Regions from separate parts of the Paenibacillus sp. KS1 genome, predicted to be linked through region 1. Evidence: riboswitches for the same ligand, from Rfam matches in the RefSeq annotation. Region 1 holds a riboswitch; each other region holds the start of a gene.
The links. A riboswitch is a leader RNA that binds a small molecule or an ion and turns the genes downstream of it on or off. The one in region 1 is predicted to bind cyclic di-AMP.
Positions count from the first base shown of each region.

Region 2: linked by a shared signal. The riboswitch ahead of BBG47_RS09500 (TrkH family potassium uptake protein) and the one ahead of BBG47_RS10235 (3D domain-containing protein) in region 1 are both predicted to bind cyclic di-AMP.
Region 3: linked by a shared signal. The riboswitch ahead of BBG47_RS13725 (resuscitation-promoting factor) and the one ahead of BBG47_RS10235 (3D domain-containing protein) in region 1 are both predicted to bind cyclic di-AMP.
Region 4: linked by a shared signal. The riboswitch ahead of BBG47_RS07470 (CAP domain-containing protein) and the one ahead of BBG47_RS10235 (3D domain-containing protein) in region 1 are both predicted to bind cyclic di-AMP.

Region 1 covers NZ_MAIS01000024.1:7,236-11,773, reverse strand. The annotation lists gene BBG47_RS10245 (amino acid ABC transporter permease) at 1-574, shown strand, start outside; gene BBG47_RS10240 (amino acid ABC transporter ATP-binding protein) at 567-1,289, shown strand; cyclic di-AMP (ydaO/yuaA leader) riboswitch at 1,549-1,717, shown strand; gene BBG47_RS10235 (3D domain-containing protein) at 1,727-2,437, shown strand; gene BBG47_RS28930 (polysaccharide deacetylase family protein) at 2,523-3,695, opposite strand; gene BBG47_RS10225 (dihydroorotate dehydrogenase electron transfer subunit) at 4,089-4,538, shown strand, end outside.
Region 2 covers NZ_MAIS01000021.1:60,467-65,004, reverse strand. The annotation lists gene BBG47_RS09510 (CPBP family intramembrane glutamic endopeptidase) at 1-1,329, opposite strand, end outside; cyclic di-AMP (ydaO/yuaA leader) riboswitch at 1,578-1,736, shown strand; gene BBG47_RS09500 (TrkH family potassium uptake protein) at 1,796-3,154, shown strand; gene BBG47_RS09495 (potassium channel family protein) at 3,194-3,877, shown strand; gene BBG47_RS09490 (hypothetical protein) at 3,970-4,538, opposite strand, start outside.
Region 3 covers NZ_MAIS01000035.1:47,824-52,361, forward strand. The annotation lists gene rsmA (16S rRNA (adenine(1518)-N(6)/adenine(1519)-N(6))-dimethyltransferase RsmA) at 1-541, opposite strand, end outside; gene rnmV (ribonuclease M5) at 547-1,113, opposite strand; gene BBG47_RS13725 (resuscitation-promoting factor) at 1,280-2,407, opposite strand; cyclic di-AMP (ydaO/yuaA leader) riboswitch at 2,727-2,930, opposite strand; gene BBG47_RS13730 (TatD family hydrolase) at 3,124-3,891, opposite strand; gene BBG47_RS13735 (HD domain-containing protein) at 3,928-4,538, opposite strand, start outside.
Region 4 covers NZ_MAIS01000015.1:51,349-55,886, reverse strand. The annotation lists gene BBG47_RS07480 (glycerol dehydrogenase) at 1-78, shown strand, start outside; gene dhaK (dihydroxyacetone kinase subunit DhaK) at 82-1,842, shown strand; cyclic di-AMP (ydaO/yuaA leader) riboswitch at 2,014-2,143, shown strand; gene BBG47_RS07470 (CAP domain-containing protein) at 2,150-3,022, shown strand; gene BBG47_RS07465 (DUF2785 domain-containing protein) at 3,143-3,976, opposite strand; gene BBG47_RS07460 (nucleoside recognition domain-containing protein) at 4,203-4,538, opposite strand, start outside.

The sequences.
Region 1 (4,538 bases):
ATCCGTTCTGTTCGGATTATTATTGGGAGTGGCCATTGTCTTGATGAGAATGTCTAAAATAAAGCCGCTTAAATGGTTTGCTGTCACCTATATCGAGGTGTTCCGTGGAACACCGCTGCTTGTACAATTATTCATTATTCATTATGGACTTGCAGAGTATGGCGTAGAATTCAGTGCACTAACATCTGGAGCGATTGCTCTATCCTTAAATAGTGGTGCGTATTTGGCTGAAATCTTCCGTGCCGGCATACAATCGATCGACCACGGTCAATTGGAAGCAGCTCGTTCTCTCGGAATGTCAAAACCAATGGGGATGCGCTTGATCGTACTTCCACAAGCGTTCCGCAATGTTATTCCGGCGATCGGCAACGAATTTATTACGATTATTAAGGAGACTTCAATTGTCAGCACCATCGGGATTGCAGACTTGATGTTTGAGACAAATATCGTTCGAGCCAAAATTTATTCAGCGATGGGACCACTGATTGGAGCAGCGTGTATCTATCTCATTCTAACCTTCACTTTATCGAAAGTGGTGGCACGTTTGGAAAGGAAGTTGAGCGAGCATGATTAAAATTCAAAATTTGCATAAATCGTATGATAAATTGGAGATTTTAAAAGGGGTAAATGTCTCTATTGATCGTGGTGAAGTGGTTGTAGTCATAGGCCCTAGCGGATCCGGAAAGAGTACTCTCCTTCGTTGCATTAATTTGCTGGAAACTCCGACACAAGGGGATATCCGATTCGAGGATCAGTGCATCACTGACAAGTCGCACAACATTAACAAAACACGTGAAAAAATGGGGATGGTATTCCAATCGTTCAACCTATTTCCCCATATGACCGTGCTGCAAAATATTACCCTTGCCCCAATAAAGGTGAAACATGTGCCAGAGGCTGAAGCAAATAAACTAGCAATGGAGCTGCTTGGCAAGGTTGGATTGGCGGATAAGGCCAAGGCATTCCCTAGACAATTGTCCGGTGGACAAAAGCAGCGTATCGCGATTGCGCGAGCACTTGCTATGCAGCCGCATGTGATGCTGTTCGATGAGCCGACATCAGCGCTTGATCCAGAGATGGTCGGCGAAGTGCTTGAGGTCATGAAATCACTCGCCGGAGAAGGAATGACGATGGTAATCGTAACTCATGAGATGAACTTCGCACGTGAAGTGGGCGATCGTATTTTGTTTATGGATGGCGGCAATATTGTGGAGGAAGGTTCTCCAGACCAATTATTTAACCATCCTAAGCATGCTAGAACGCAGGATTTTCTAAGCAGAGTATTGTAAAGAGGTATTGTAAATATATAGGTGTTCGAATAGGCATCCTTAGGGGGTGCCTATTGTTGTTTGCTGTATTATGTAAGCGTTTTCGTTTACAAATCTGAAATATGTGCTATGATAGAAACAGAAAGATTACAAAAATGTCATCTCTGATTACAAATTTGTTATGAAATAAAAAAAGTTTGAAGCTTCAATCCATTGGGGGGCGCGGGTTCCAGAGACTTACCATCATATTCCTGCGCACAGGTTACAAAATTGTGATATGATGCAATCCGAGCCGAAACGACACACCCGTACGGGGGACTATTGACCGGTGTTCGATATTACGAGAACACCTTGGGGTGAATCGCTTATTCCGCAACTTGGAATGGCGTAGGGGAACTCCTTGACCCGAATCCGACAACTAACCCCGCAGGCTAATGCACAGGAGGAAAACAAAACATATGCGTAAAAGAATTACACTAACGATTACAGCAGCTTTACTTGGACTTGCGTCCATTCTTCAAATTTTGCCGGCACAGGCTGAGCCCTATACGGTAAAAGAAGGAGAAACGTTCTATTCAATTGCTAAGAATTACAACATGAGTGTTGAATCCGTATTGTCGGCAAACCCGACAATTAATCCGAAAAATCTGTATGGTGGACTCTCCATCGAACTTCCAAGCCCTGTTGTTCAAAAGTCGGTATTGGAAGGGATGCCAGTCAATAATGCTTTGGGTGTAGCAAAAAATGACGAACAGGCAGTCAAAACGGCTTCGAATAATCAGAAAGCAGCAGTACAACAAGCTGCTCCTAAAAATGTAGTTCAATTGTCCTCTGGACGTACAGCGACATACAAGAAAACGATAAGCATGCGTGCAACAGCCTACACCGCTCATCCGAGTGAAAACGGCAAATGGGGCGCAGTGGATGCATTGGGTAATGCATTGAAACTAGGTACAGTTGCGGTTGATCCAAAAGTGATTCCGCTTGGTACGAAATTGTATATTACGGGATATGATTTCAAACACTTGCCGACAGGCGGTATGGTTGCTGTAGCTACGGATACAGGCGGTGCAATCAAGGGGAAAAAGGTTGACATATTTGTACCGGTAAGCAAGAAGACAGGCAACACATTCGGCGTGCAAGACGTTAAAGTATACGTGTTGAAATAATATCTACTATTATATATAGATGTAGATGAATACTTACAATAGCAATTGAACAACAAGCCTCGCCATTATGGCGGGGCTTGTTTTCTTATTCCTTCTTTTCCTTCTGATCTTGGAGCAGATCAGGCAGGGTGACGAATTCATATTTCCGCTCCCTTAACTGCTGAATAATCGATGGGAGTGCTTTCACGGTTCCATGCAGATACCCATTTTGTGTGCTTCCGCTGGCATGCTGCAATATTATGGAACCTGGGCGTACCCCACGCATCACATTTTGCAAAATACGTGAAGCGGTTAATCCTCTCCAATCGTTCGTATCTACATCCCAATTGACGACCATGTATCCATTATCTCCTGCCCAGCGCAATTGCTCTTCGTTGATTTCTCCATATGGCGGCCGGAAGTATCGAGGCTTATATCCGGTTGACTGCTCGATAATGCGTTCAGTATCCTTCACCTGATGTTCAAAAGCTGGAAGCGTCAGCTTTGTCAGCAACGGATGATTGTACGAATGATTACCGATCACATGCCCCTCGCGTACCATCCGCTCGACGAGTCCTGGATATGCCTTGGCACGAGAGCCAACGAGAAAGAAAGTGGCTCGGATATTGTGCTCCTTCAATATATCCAATACAAGCGGCGTAATGCGGTTATCCGGTGCGTCATCGAAGGTGAGCGCAACTTGTCGTTCTCCATGACGCTGCTTCGCATTCAATTTAAAGATATGTGGGTACTTCAACCGCAGTTCCGCAATCGTGAGATGCTGTTTCTTCATCTTATGCATACTTGAGCGGGATGATTGTGAAGCTTGCGCCGCAGATTGCGACGTGGTTGATTTCTGCCACTTGTTCTGGCGTTCATTCGAAGAGGAAGAGCGCTGCTTCTGCTGGCCAGATTCTGACTCTGCCTGCTGCGACTCCATTCTCTTCTGACTTTTCTGGTTATCACGCTCTTTATGCTCAGCTGATATGGTGAATTTAGGCATCTCAAGATGATCCGATGAAGCTGCATTCTCTTGCTTCTCCTTAGCATGTGGGGAATGCATGTTCACAGAGTCTGCCTTGAAGATACGTGGTACTGGATGAGTGCGATCTTGTCTCCACAGACTGTCTGCTGATGAATGGATCGATTCCGACTGATTTGGCTTGCTTGGTGGAAGATTGGGTATGGGAGGCGTTGCTTCCTGCGAACGATGGAAGCAGCCAGTAATACAGAGCAAACAAAGGGATAGTACAGATAAGCAGATTCGACAATGTTGCATAGCGCCATTCCCCCATTCCATAAACAGTTCAATGTTCTTGTTATGTCCTTGGGGTGGTAGAAATATGCCCTTCCACTTACCTAGTACGGTAGGGAAATAATCTCATCGACTATAATTGTTAGGATGTTCACTTGTAACTTCTTGCTAATATTCTGAAAATTTGCGAAACCATTGTCATAATTCATACGCTAATGTGACATGGGTCACAGTGGGGTGTCAACCAGAACATGCATAGTAGAAGTGTAAAGGTGAGAAAAGCTTATGCATAGGCCATATAGGCAGCAATCCATAAGGTTGTGAATGTGGGCTTTTCTTACGAGCAGGAATCTGCACATCTCAATAAACGTGAGAAGGATGCAGACTGTCCTTACTCGTGAAAAAAGGAGCATACTTGTGTATACGATTCTTTCCAACGAACGCATCTCTGAAGGCATTTACCTCATGACGGTGGAGGGTCAATTTCAAGCAAGCATGGGTCAATTCTTTATGCTGCGAGCCTGGAATACGGCACCTATTCTGTCTCGTCCAATTAGCATCTGCAATTTGGAGAAGGATAGCATCCAGTTCCTGTACAAGATTGCAGGAGAGGGTACGCGTTTAATTGCACAGCTGCGTGATGGAGACCGTATCCAGCTAGAGGGGCCATTCGGCAATGGCTTTCCGCAAGTGGAGGGACGAACTGCACTTATCGGAGGCGGTATTGGCATTGCACCCTTATTATATACGGCGAAGCAGTTGGATAAACCGGATATCTATCTTGGCTTTCGAGGGCAGTCCTATTTAACGGAAGCATACGAACCTTACGCGAATGAGTTGGTTGTCCGTGTAAACGGCAACCTCCTA
Region 2 (4,538 bases), on a different contig from region 1:
ATATATCCCTTCCTCCGAAATAGCTGCAACCCAAGCTAAAAGAGGGAACAGTGATGTAATTCGCAGGTTGAGCGGTGATTGTGAGGCATCGGTCGATGACCACGCATGAAACCCTGATTCCAAAATGAAAAATATAACTGTTTGCATGCCGAGCAATACGCCTGTGTACGCGATTCCGATCCATAATGCTTGTATGAGCTTGCCGCCAAATGCGCGGTCACTCCATGTAGGCAGTACATCTCTGTACGCAGACAACTCCCATGCTCGCTTTCCCGCATGGAGAGAGAAGTAGAGGATAACGCCTTGAATTACTGTAATTGCGCCTTGAATGGCAAAGGATAGCCCCATATTCACCCCGTCCACAGGGGTACGGAGTTCCAGAGCGAAGAGACCCGGAAGCGCGTTCCATAGATGCAGCAGAGAAATTCCGCATGAGACGGCAGTAAGGGCGAACAATGTCTTCGATCCGAACTTCAGGCCATGGCGGTAGACGATGCAAGCGATCAGTGAACATGTACTTAGTAGGATCGTCATCCACATATAGCCGATATTGTAAATGGACGATGCAGTCTTCGTTTGATGCAGTTCTTCAGCTAGATAGCTGTTCGGGATAACCCAGTAGGGCTTCAGCATGACAATGCGATCTTGGGAGAAGACGGCCTTCACGTTCAATGCGGCTTCACCAAGTCGTGCTTCAGGCACGTTATACTCTACCGTGTCTAGCTCCGCCGATGATGCGATTCGTTTTAATTGGGTAGGATTCCATCCCATGTGCTTCAAGAGTGTATCAGCAAGCTTCTTGCGGTTCACTGAATCCAAGGCAGTCTCCGCATCTTCTGCTGACGCCATATCCACATGATTTCCCGTAACCCCGCTAATGTCGGAGGTGATAGGAGGCTTTTCCTCCCATTCGAATCCAATAATACGACCGCTTGTCATGTGAACGTCAATGCGCATGACACCGGATTTTCCAGCCCGATTCATATTCAATAATACCTGAAAAGTATCATAGGGACTGGATGGTTCCCATTTCTGAAATGAAGCGGTCAGCTTCTCCTTGCTCATGTAGCCGGAAACCGTTGATTGACTGCGATAAATGACGGTTGGAGCAGTATCTTCTTCAGGTGTAATTGAAATATGGAACTGTTTTAAGTCCTGTACAAATGTGAGTGCCTTTTGCGCTGCTTTCTCTTTGGTTAAGAGGGATTGGCTGGCTGCTGATTCCATCATGGCTTCTGTCTGCTGAAAGGGAATGAATACCTGAACAATGAGGAATAATAGAAATCCGGCCACAGAAGAAAGAAGAAGCGGCTTGGATACATAGGACATGTTGGAACCTCCATTCCATCACACATTTAGCGTATGGTTGCTTATTTGTTCATTTTATCCACTTCAACTTTGTAAAGTCCAGCAGAGAAAATGAAGAAACACCTAGCGAAAATGAGTGTTTTGAATACAATTGAAGAAAATGGGGGATTGTAAGCGCTATTTCTTCAAGTTTTTCGTCTTATTCTGGTTAATTTGTTCATTCCTTGACTTTGTATGCTGCAGGGGAAACGTATATAATCTCGTTATGAATTGCATACAAGCCGAGTTTCGTGAATGAACGAAAGCGGGGGACCCGATAAATGGGGTGAATATCGCAGTTGTGGATGCATAGAATCCACTTGCGATTAGGGCAGCCTGAACGTGCCCGAATCCGACAGCTAACCTCGTAGGCATGTACGTCAGGATACCAGCGATAGCATTGGATTTCCAGTGCTTTTTTTCGTGGGGAAAAAAAGAGGTGACTCCCGTGGAGGGAACAAAAAAGGCCATTCGATTCAATCTGACACCACCGCGAATTCTGGTTGTAGGGTTTGCAGCAATTGTATTATTGGGCGCATTTCTACTCATGCTTCCGATATCAAATGCGGATGGGATTCCGCTGCCATTCCTCGATGCATTGTTCACGTCAACGTCAGCAACTTGTGTGACGGGGCTCATTGTGGTGGATACGGGCACTCATTTTACCGTATTCGGGCAGGTGGTCATCATGCTGCTCATCCAAATTGGCGGGCTTGGATTCATGACAATGGCAACGCTGTTCGCATTGGCACTGAAGAAGAAGATATCGCTGAAGGAAAGGCTTATATTGCAAGAAGCGCTTAATCAGGGCAGCATGGAAGGCATCGTGCGCCTTATCCGTAAAGTGATCTTGTTTGCGGTATGTATCGAGGGGACGGCAGCTGTACTGTTCTCCGTGCGATGGGCATTTGATCTTCCGCTAGGCAAGGCCATTTATTTCGGTATCTTCCATGCTGTTTCTTTTTTCAATAACGCAGGCTTTGATTTATTCGGCTCTGTCAGTGGGCCGTTTTCAAGTTTAACCAGCTATGTCGGAGACCCTATTATTAACCTGGTATCGATGCTGCTTATTATCCTTGGCGGGATTGGATTTATCGTCTTGTCCGATTTGGTGGAATATAAGCGCACTCGCAAGTTGTCTCTGCATACGAAGATCGTGTTAACGATGACGGGATTGCTCATTGTAATCGGAACGGTCGTTATATTTATATTTGAATTTACCAATGCACGCACGTTAGGCAGTTTGAATGGTTGGGAGAAGTTCTGGGCATCCATGTTCCAATCTGTCAGCCCGCGTACCGCTGGAGCGAATACGATTGACATCGGAGCCATGCGCCAAGCCTCGCAATTTTTTATGGTTCTTTTGATGTTCATCGGGGCATCACCAGGATCCACTGGTGGTGGTATTAAGACGACGACGTTCGCCATTCTCATTGGAGCTGTATTTGCCATGATTCGCGGGAAAGAAGATATCGTCATTTACCGGTACCGACTCGCCAAGGATCGTATCTTCAAAGCAGTTACGCTAACGTTGCTGTCATTGTTCTTGGTCATTATCGTATCGATGATATTGTCGACAACAGAAGATCATAGCTTCCTGATGATATTATTTGATACAACATCGGCCTTCGGAACGGTAGGGTTATCAATGGGATTGACGGCGGATTTATCAGATATCGGAAAAGTGCTGCTGAGCCTGACGATGTTTGCAGGCCGTCTTGGTCCATTAACGTTGGCTTATGCGTTAGGCCCGAAAAATGAGCGGGAATTATACCGACACCCAGAAGGAAAAATAACGATAGGATAAGCAAGTTAGATTGTAACGGACGAAGGAGTATACAGGGATATGGAGTTGCAGCAGTTTGCAGTGATCGGGATGGGACGTTTCGGTTCGAGTCTCGCGAAGGAGCTAGTCAAGCTTGGACATCAGGTGCTAGGCATTGATAAAGATGAGGAAGTAATTGGGGATGTTATGGGTTTCGTAACCCATGCAGTTGTAGCGGACGCATCAGATGAAGAGGTGCTGCGCTCACTCGGCATACGTAACTTCGATTGCGCAATCGTAGCCATTGGTGACGATATTCAGACGAGCATTCTGGTCAGTATTCAGATGAAGGAACTTGGCGTGAAGAAGGTTGTCGCCAAAGCACTTTCTGAATTGCATGGACGTGTTCTGGAGCGGATTGGTGTGGATAGGGTTATTTACCCGGAGCGGGATATGGGCATTCGCGTAGCTCATCAACTTGTATCACCGAACTTGCTGGATTACATTGAATTGTCCAAGGAATATACCATTGCAGAGCTGAGCGTGCCTGGCTGCATGCAAGGAATGGCGCTCAAGGATGTGAATCCAAGAGCTAAGTTCGGGTGCAGCATCGTGGCGCTGAATAAGCCGAAAGGCATAATTATTGCACCATCAGCCGAAGATGTGCTTGATGAGAAAGATATTATGGTTATGATTGGTACGAATACGCAAATCGAAGATTTTGAAGAAGCATTTATGTTGAAAGGGAACGATAAAAAATCGTAAAGAATTCCTTGCCGTAGAAGGTCATAAATAAGCCTGCAGTTGTCGCTTGTATAGAGAAGCGAGCTGCAGGCTTATTGCTTATGTAAATGGCTCTACATGACTACAATTTTGAAAACGATATAAGTCAGGAAGAAGTAGGCACCCATGCTTGCTGTGATGAATAGAAAGCGATTCGGACGTGCTACTTCAGTCTGTTCCATTGCTTCGGTCGTGACCAGAATAACGGATACGAACCAAGTGAAAGCTGCTACTGCAACAGATAAAGAACTGAATCCAATGATCGCGAGAAGGAATGCGAGCACAAATCCTAAGCCAAAAGGCATTTGCATAGCAGCCAATTGGACAAATGTCGTCTTCAAGTCAAGCGGCTTGCTGCCCTTCCAGCGGCTAATGAACCAAATACTAATAAAGAGTGCCGCCAATCCAATAATCTGATAGATAAACAATTGAATGAAAAAGCTAAATGGCGGGGTCAGTGAACTTGAACCGCCTAATATGCTAAGTGGACTCATTAGTGAAGCGAACAAGCTTCCAAAGAGTGTGTAGCCGAACAAGGCAAACCCCAGTGCGGAGACTAACGCGGCAATGACCGCATACACCCAATCGGAGACAGTAAGATTGCGAGCACTTGCCGGATTCTTCAGCAGTTGAAGGATATTCT
Region 3 (4,538 bases), on a different contig from region 1:
CAGCCACACTTAAGCTGCCGTAATCCTTGCCTCCCGGCTTCGCTGCCATTCGCTCTGCAACTTCCTTCTGAATCATGACGACGATGTTCTTGAGCGGCAGACGCTCTTCCAGAAGCTTCATCATAATCGGTGTCGTCACATAATACGGCAAGTTGGCAACAACACTTACCCGCTCGACATCTTGGAACTGTTCGCGGAACAATTCATGCAAATCCACCTTCAATACATCCCCATGTACAACATGGACATGCTCATAGGGCTCCAGCACTTCCCCTAATATCGGAAGCAAGCGCTGGTCGATCTCGACTGCTGTTACACGACGAGCGCGCTTAGCGAGCTGCTCCGTAAGCGCACCAATCCCAGGCCCAATCTCCAGGGCACCTGTCACATCATCCAGCTCTGCAGCATCCACAATACGGCGCAAAATGTTCATATCAATTAGAAAGTTCTGTCCTAAGCTTTTCTTAAATGAAAACCCATGCTTGCGTATAATGTCTTTCGTGCGATTCGGTGTTGCAATATCTATTCTCGTCTGCGTCATTCCATCTATTCTCCTTCTGCACATTGTTCCTGCTCGAATTGGTTCAGCTTCCGCAAGGCGTTCTCAAATTCCTCTCGTCCGATCTGGAACACACCGCAGCGCTTGAGCATCTGCTTCGCGTTGCAGTATCCAATGCCCAATATTTCACCTAACTGCCGTCTGCGTTCTGCAGAGCCTGCACGCGTCGTTAATCCCGCTTCGACGAGATCCGTCCACGTCAGCTCTGATGTCATGCTTGGCATCTCGGAGCGAACCTGCTCTAAGGCACGGCGAATCGCTTCTGGCTTTGCATTCTCCACACCAAGATCCCCTTTGGCTATCGCCTCATGTCTAGGCAGGAAAGCGTGTTTGCACCCAGGTACACGTTCTGCTATCGTCTTCCGAATTTTCTCCCCCGCATGATCTGGGTCCGTGAAAATAATAACCCCTCGGCGCTCTTGGGCCAATGCGATGCGTTTTATCGTTGTATCATTAATCGCCGATCCACCTGTCTCAATTGTATCCGCCTCAACGGCACGGTGAATGGCAACGGTATCATCTTTGCCTTCTACAACTATCACTTCGCGTATCAATATGCTTGCTCCTCTCACCACAAGGCTGCTTCCTAATTCCGCATCCTTCTCTTGCTCTCCATTCATAAATAAACAACAAAAGAAGAGGGTGTCCCCTCTTCTTAGCATGACATAAATCATTATTCATTACTATATCCTAATTACACATGGCTGCATACCTTGTGCGTTAGTTCGATTCCGGCTTGACTGGGCCAACCACGTATACGGTGTACCCCTTCTTGCGTCCGAATTTGCTGACCGCCTTCTTGCTGTCGAAGTATACATCGATAATTTTCCCCTTGACCGCGCCACCTGTATCTTCAGCACGTCTGAATCCAATCCCTTCGATATATACCCACCAGCCGAGCGGAATGACCTTCGGATCAACCGCGATAGTACGACCTTCTGATACTATTGCGCCAGATGCCGTCTTCGCACCAGCCGATCCCTCAGATTCCGTATACGCCGTCAGTTGAACGTTCTTCAGCACTTTTTTATAGTTAAAATCTTTGTCGCCACTGGAAACATTGTCAGAATCGTCTTCCTGCGCGTTCACTGACAGAACAGCAACTTCCGGTTCCTTCTTCGTTCCATAGGCTATCACTTGATTCACTTGTTTTGTATGAACGGATTTGTCGACCATCTGCGAATATACGAGCTTACCATCCTCGTACGTTTTCTGTACTTTCTGGACAACCAAGCCTTCTTTTCCATCTTGAACCGTCTTGGTCTTCCCCTTAAGGAGAGTAGCATCTGCCTGCTTCACCACTTGATAAGGAACCTTCACTTTACGCTCTTCCATCTTCTTGCTGACACGGACGATTCGAATATCCATGTTCTTCGAAATAGAGGCACGCTTAGAAGGGAATACCTTATCTTCAGGGTTCACTTGGATTTGCAGCGAACTCAGTGCATCATGCACCGACTTCTTCGTTGTAAATTGTGTTTCTTTCTTCCCATCCGCTGTAATTTGGATAGGCAAAGCGCGTTCAATAATAACTCGATCTCCATCAGCAATTTCTGCATCAAGCGGCTTCGATACTGCATCGTATGCCCCAAGCGCTATCGCATGCTCATCCAAAACATTGCGAAGCGTATCTAGGCGAGTTTCGACTGAACGCTCTTGTCCATCAACGAGCACAGCCACTGTCTTCTTCGTTACATTATACCAAGTCAAGACTGCTATTAATGTGATCACGATTGCTACAGCTGCAATAACGGTGATAACACGCACATTTTCATGCTTCCATCGCAATGCGAGTGACATGCTGGATGATCGGGGTTCATGGGTTTCGTTGTTCACGATCTGTCCCATTTCTCGGTCCTCCTTACATAGTCCCGCCGTCGAGTGCTCTGCATGATTCCATCTGACGCGACTATTTCAAGAATGTTTACGAGAGACTTCACTTGCCATAAACGAGCATGTAATCGTTCAAGACAATGCTGAAATCTCCGTACCAACGTTTCAGTATTGGCTGCTCCCACCTCCTATTTCTTACACCCTATGACGTCTTTATTCTCATTATTCAAAAAAAGAATGTTTGAGAGTAAACAAAAGAAGCCCTTCGTAAGAGGAGACTCTTTCGCGGCTTCCGTAATAGAAACCCAAACGTCAACAGTGTATAGGACGCGAGGAACCCTCTCTCGGTACGCTGACGAGGTTAGCTGTCGGGTTCGGGCTTGAGAGTCGCCCTATCGGAACCAACCGGCTCATGGCTCGGTCGTCCCTAATTCACCCCAAGGAATTAATCCGTGTGAATGAACATGTACTCATGTCATGTCGTTCACACTCTGGTTCCCCCGCTCTCCACTTCATGGAGATTAAGCGATACTGAATTAGTTGGAACAATATTGAATTGTGTAATAACATCTGTGAGAAATCATATCGTGTTTGCAATCTTCTTGTAAAGACAGTAGCAATTCCGTTTTTCGCGAAAAATGGTTAAAAAAATGTAACTTAATCCGTTTTTCATAATGAAATCCACTTATTTTATGGCCGATGTCTTTTTTTCACTTGTTTTTGGCCCGTTTTCACGCGATGTCAAAACATGTCATTGCATTTTGGGTCGTCATTCTGCAAAATTCTTCAAATTCCATACCTTTCAGCTCTGCTGCAACCTCTGCAACAAGACGAACATATGCGGACTCATTGCGCTTGCCTCGGAACGGATGAGGAGTCAAATAGGGGGAATCCGTCTCCACAAGCAATCGATCATTCGGAACCTTAACAAGTACTTCTTTCGGCTGTTTTGCATTTTTGAAAGTAACAGGTCCTCCAAATGAAAGGTAGAAGCCCATATCCAGGCACATCTTCGCTGTTTCCCAGCTACCTGAGAAGGAGTGCATGATGCCCCCTACTTCGTGAGCCTTCTCCTCGCGCAAGATGCGGATTACATCTTCGTGCGCTTCACGATTATGAATAATGATCGGCATCTTCAATTCTCGCGCCAACCCAATTTGCTCGCGGAATACACGGTGCTGAACATCCTTCGGAGACGTATCCCAGTGATAGTCCAGTCCGATCTCGCCAATCGCCACAACCTTTTCATGCTCCGTTAGCTTGGCGATCCAGTCTATATCCTCCGGCTTCATCGTTATCGCATCTACCGGATGCCAGCCCACGGCTGCATAGATAAAATCATATTTCTCTGCCAGCGCCATCGTCGTCGGGATCGTCTCTCGATTGAACCCGATATTAACCATACGGGTCACCCCTTGTTCAACGGCCCGTGCGATAACCTGATCGCGATCCTCGTCAAAATTGCTGCTGTCTAAATGCGTATGTGTATCAAATAACACGTTTATGCGCTCCTTTTTCTTTCTTGTAAAGTCGATCTAATGATTGCGGCGTATAAACATACGCCTTGTATCTTCCGTAAGGTGATTCGAGACTTCCAGAAGCTTGTCCATTGGGAAATAGATATAGTGTTTTCCACGGCGAATGCCGCTAATGGAACGTACAATATCCGATTTCTTGGACAGCTCTACAATTTGCTGATCCCGCCCCCATAGCATAATATGTTGCTGTGAACGGGCATCTCCCTTTCGATATACATCATAGGGCTTGTCGAAGGGAGAATCGAACATAAGTTCATAGTTCGGATCAAGCCCAATCTGCGACCACTCTGCCCGCAATCGTTCCTGTAAATCTTCATCCATCTGTTCGACTTCAATATATTTATATAGTTTACGCTCCATGAATCGTTGGCACAAGTCAACGAGACGTCCATCCTTCTCCCTTGTCCACTGCATGAATGCGGTCTGCACAAATGCCTCATCCATTTGGACATATTGTTCCGTCGTAATCGTTCCTTCAAATAAAGCATCTAGAGGAGAGAGGAAATATTGAAAAGTATATCCACCCAAATATAATTCTTTGGCTCTTTTGAAAATTAGGCGCAGCAACATCTCCGAGCTTCGGGTTACAGGATGGAAGTAGACTTGCC
Region 4 (4,538 bases), on a different contig from region 1:
ACAGAAGAGATGGTCGTATCGGCGATTCGAGTGGCTGATATGATGGGTCAACAATTCAAAGACCAGAAGGACGTGTAAGGAATGAAAAAAATACTGAATCAACCGGAAACTTTGGTTCGGGAAATGTGCAACGGTATGGTGCTTGCACATCCGGAACTGGAGTTCATCAGCAAATACAAGATTGTCAAGAAAAAAATCGTGAATGAGAACAAGGTTACGTTGATCAGTGGCGGAGGAAGCGGTCATGAACCAGCTCACGCTGGATTTGTTGGACAAGGCATGCTCGATGTAGCTGTATGCGGTGATGTATTTGCATCCCCATCACAAATTCAAATTTATCAAGCATTAAAGGCCTCTGCAAGCAAGAAGGGAACGCTGCTCATAATTAAGAACTACAGTGGCGACATTATGAACTTCAAAAATGCGTCGCATCTAGCCACAGAAGACGGAATTCAGGTCGATTATGTCAAAGTGGACGACGATATAGCTGTAGAGGACAGTCTATACACGGTTGGCCGCAGAGGTGTTGCAGGGACAGTGCTCGTTCATAAGATTGCAGGTGCGGCCGCTGAAGAGGGCTTGGAGCTTGCAGAAGTGAAGGCGATTGCCCAGCACGCGATCGACAACACAAGAAGTATTGGATTCGCGCTTACCTCATGCACAGTTCCAGCGAAAGGAACACCAACGTTCCAGTTGAATGACGATGAGATCGAATATGGCGTAGGAATTCATGGGGAGCCTGGCATTCGCCGAGAGAAGATCGCTTCTGCTAACGAACTGGCGAAGAAAATGGTTGCGGATTTGTTCCGTGACATGAAGATTACAGCAGGCTCGGAGCAGGAGCTAGCCGTGCTGATTAACGGATTTGGCGGATCCCCGCTGCAAGAATTGTACTTGCTGGCGAACGCCGTAGTTCGGGAGATTCATGCACAACAAATTACTCTTGTCAAAGTATTCGTAGGCAACTACATGACAAGTATCGATATGGCTGGCGCGTCGGTGTCGGTTATCCGCTTGGATGAACAGCTTAAGCATTACCTCGAAGCAAGCTGCAATACACCGGCGTTGCAGGTGAGTGGTTCATTTGAACCAATCCATCCTGAGGAGATGTCCGAAGCAGGAACTGCGAGCCAAGAGGTATCTTTCACAGTAGAGACGGACGAGTCCTTCTCGAAGGTCGAACATAATGTGTTCACGGTTAATAACCTGATCTATCTAACAGACAAGATGAGTGAAATCATCATTGAAAATGAGGTTCCATTCTGCGATTTGGATTCACATGCAGGTGATGGCGACTTCGGTATGAGTGTGGCGAAGGGCTTTAAGCAATTGAAAAGAGAATGGCATGACATCATTGCACATCATTCAGACAACTTGGGCAACTTCCTCCATGCTTGCTCATTAGTTATTATGGAGCATTGCGGCGGCGCTTCCGGCCCAATCTGGGGTTCAGCATTCCGTGCAGCCAGCAAGTTCGCGGGCGAACGCGTAGAATTGTCCGTTTCTGAATTTGCACAAATGATGCAAGCCGTTGTTAAAGGCATTCAAGACACGGGCGAGCGCTCCTTCGGAAGAGGAGCTGTAGTTGGGGATAAGACACTTGTCGATGCACTGGCACCATTTGCAGATGCGTGGGTGCAAAGTGCGGCTGAGGGCGATGACGTGAAGACTGCTTCTGTGAAAGCGGCAGAGGCTGCTGTTCAAGGTGCAAAGTATACAGAGACAATTGTAGCTCGTATGGGAAGAGCGGGGACGGTTGGCGAACGGAGTCTTGGCTATCCTGATGCTGGTGCCTATGCGCTTGGTGTGATTTTCACAGCGTTGTCCCAAGTGATCAAGTAAGAAGCGAGCGGATTAGGAATAGATCAATTTCCGACCAAATGGAATACTAGAAAAGTAGAACCGGAGTGCAGTCTAGCATACTCCGGTTCTTTTTGTTTGGAAGATATTATAATTAATTACAATATATTTGAAATGATCTCCTGTATTATCCGTGTTAGGATCGGAAACGTACCACAAAACAAGCCGAAGCTCATCAGAGCGCGGGGGAACCGATTCATTGGGGTGAAGTCGTGTAGCGACAGGGGAGTCCACTTTAACCCGAACCCGACAGCTAACCTCGCAGGCTGCAAAGGGAGAGATGTACAGGATGAAGAAGACATTTAAGAAAGTTGTAATTACAAGTGCGATTGCATTGGCACCGGTTATGGCGGTAAACTCTGCTATGGCAGCACCCGTTAGCCCAGTGCAACAGCCGAATCCGATGATGAACTCGAATTGTTCAAACCTGGGTATGAATATGGATCTCAATAGTATCTTCCAAGATAACTCGGAATTGAAGCAAATCTTGTCCAAATGGATGGAAGCCATTCAAAAAGAAATTGGGAACAAGCCAATCGTTCCGCCTCCAGTTCAAAAACCAGAGGTGGACAAGCCGGTAGTAAATAAACCTGAGGTTGAAAAGCCAGAAGCAAACAAACCTGAAGTTGAGAAACCTGAGGTAGAGAAGCCAGAAATCGAGAAACCTGAAGTTGAAAAGCCTGAGGTTAACAAACCAGAAGTAAACAAACCAGAAGTAAACAAACCAGAAGCTGAAAAACCAGTAACACCTGGTGAAAATAAACCAACTGCGCCACAAGACAACAACAATGCGAACAGTGACTTCGCTAGCCAAGTTATCGATTTGGTGAACCAAGAACGTGCGAATGCTGGTTTGCAGCCATTGAAATCCGATGCACAATTGAACAAAGTTGCGATGATCAAGGCGAAAGATATGAATGATAACAACTACTTTGACCATCAATCTCCAACACTTGGCTCCCCATTCGATCTGATGAGAGCACAAGGTGTCAATTTCAATACTGCTGGCGAGAACATTGCCAAAGGCCAACGTAATCCGCAAGAAGTAATGAACGCATGGATGAACAGCGATGGACACCGTAAGAACATCCTGAACTCCAGCTTCACTTCCATCGGTGTTGCATACTACAATGGCGTGTGGGTACAATCATTCACAGGCTAACGAGTTAAGTATGTAGATATCACATCAAGAACCTGCAGGTAAGTGCAGGTTCTTTTTTTTGTATTTAATCAGGCGCTCTACAAGAGAATAACGAGGAAATTAACAGAAATGAAGCTGATCTTATATGTCTCTGTTAAAGACCGGATTCAGTTTCTTTTCAATGTTATACCAATTGTGCCATTCTGTTGTTGGAACGATGAATTCTCTCATTGCTGCACGCATCCATACAGATCGAGCAAAATTTTTAACATTTATGCGTCTACAGCGATGAATCACTTTGTCTTCATTGGGCAGCTCAACCTGCATAAGCCACGCGCAATAGGACGTGAACGACAACTTATTAAGCTCAAGCATTGACACGACGGCTGTCGCCATGCGTTCATCTTCCTCTGTTCGCAAGATATGATTCGCATGAAGAAGCATGTGCTCAATGGCACTGAGAAGCTTCTTGCATTCCTCTGGGCCAATGTGTGGACTGCGTACACAAGCAGCCATGACATCTGCGATGTGAGCTGGAGCATGAGCCCATCCCTTAACTTCTACATAATCGCGATAATCGTTCTCCTGCATGCAATAATCAACAACTCGCTTCGCAATGTGTTCATATAAAGGCTTGCTTATATAAGGCTGTTGTTCATCACGCTTCAGAAGCAGTGCGAGTAAGAGGGCGGAGAATGTACGTTGGAAGACCGAATCGTTCTCAGCAGTCCCAATTCCTTTGAAAAGCATTTGGTCTGATAACGTCTGATGAAGAAGCTCTGTTAGTTGTCCAGCGGTCAGGATTTTTTGTGTAATAAGCCATTCATACAATATCCCGTATGCAAGATCATCCCTCAATTCAGGATCTGTAGAGCCAAGTAGGCTGACTACTTGTTGTACGGCTTCATATTGTTCGATTTCTGTTGGTAGCTCATATTGATGATCCATAATTGAGCGCAGCTGCTGCTTGTCCATGAAATGAATCCCCCCATTAAAGATGTTTAGGTATTTGTATTCGCTAATGAATAATCATAAAAAGAATGAGATGATCATTTTAACATGATAGGAAAGAAATGTATATGTAGACGAATGGTAGAAACGAACGAAATCATGGTTTCTAGCAATACGGTATAGTTAGCAATTAAGGAGGGAATGAATAAGAAACCCCCTGAACATAATCGTTTAGGGGGGAGAGATAACTTTATACCCAACCGAAGGCTCTAGCGAGCTGAGCCGTGGCGAAGGTGACAGCTATAGCGATTCCGAGCGGAATAACGGCAGACAATACTGTCCATTTTGTACTTTTCGTTTCTTTATAAATGTTGAATAATGTCGTTCCGCAAGGGTAGTGGAGCAAGGAGAACAGCATCATGTTTAATGCAGTCAACCATGTCCATCCATGCTGCAGGAAGATATCCTTGATGTTCTCCATTCCATCTGCATCAACCATTGCCCCAGAGGACAAGTAGCCCATAAGCAAGATGGGAAGGACAACTTCGTTCGCAGGCAAGCCGAGCAGGAATGCCATAACGATGAA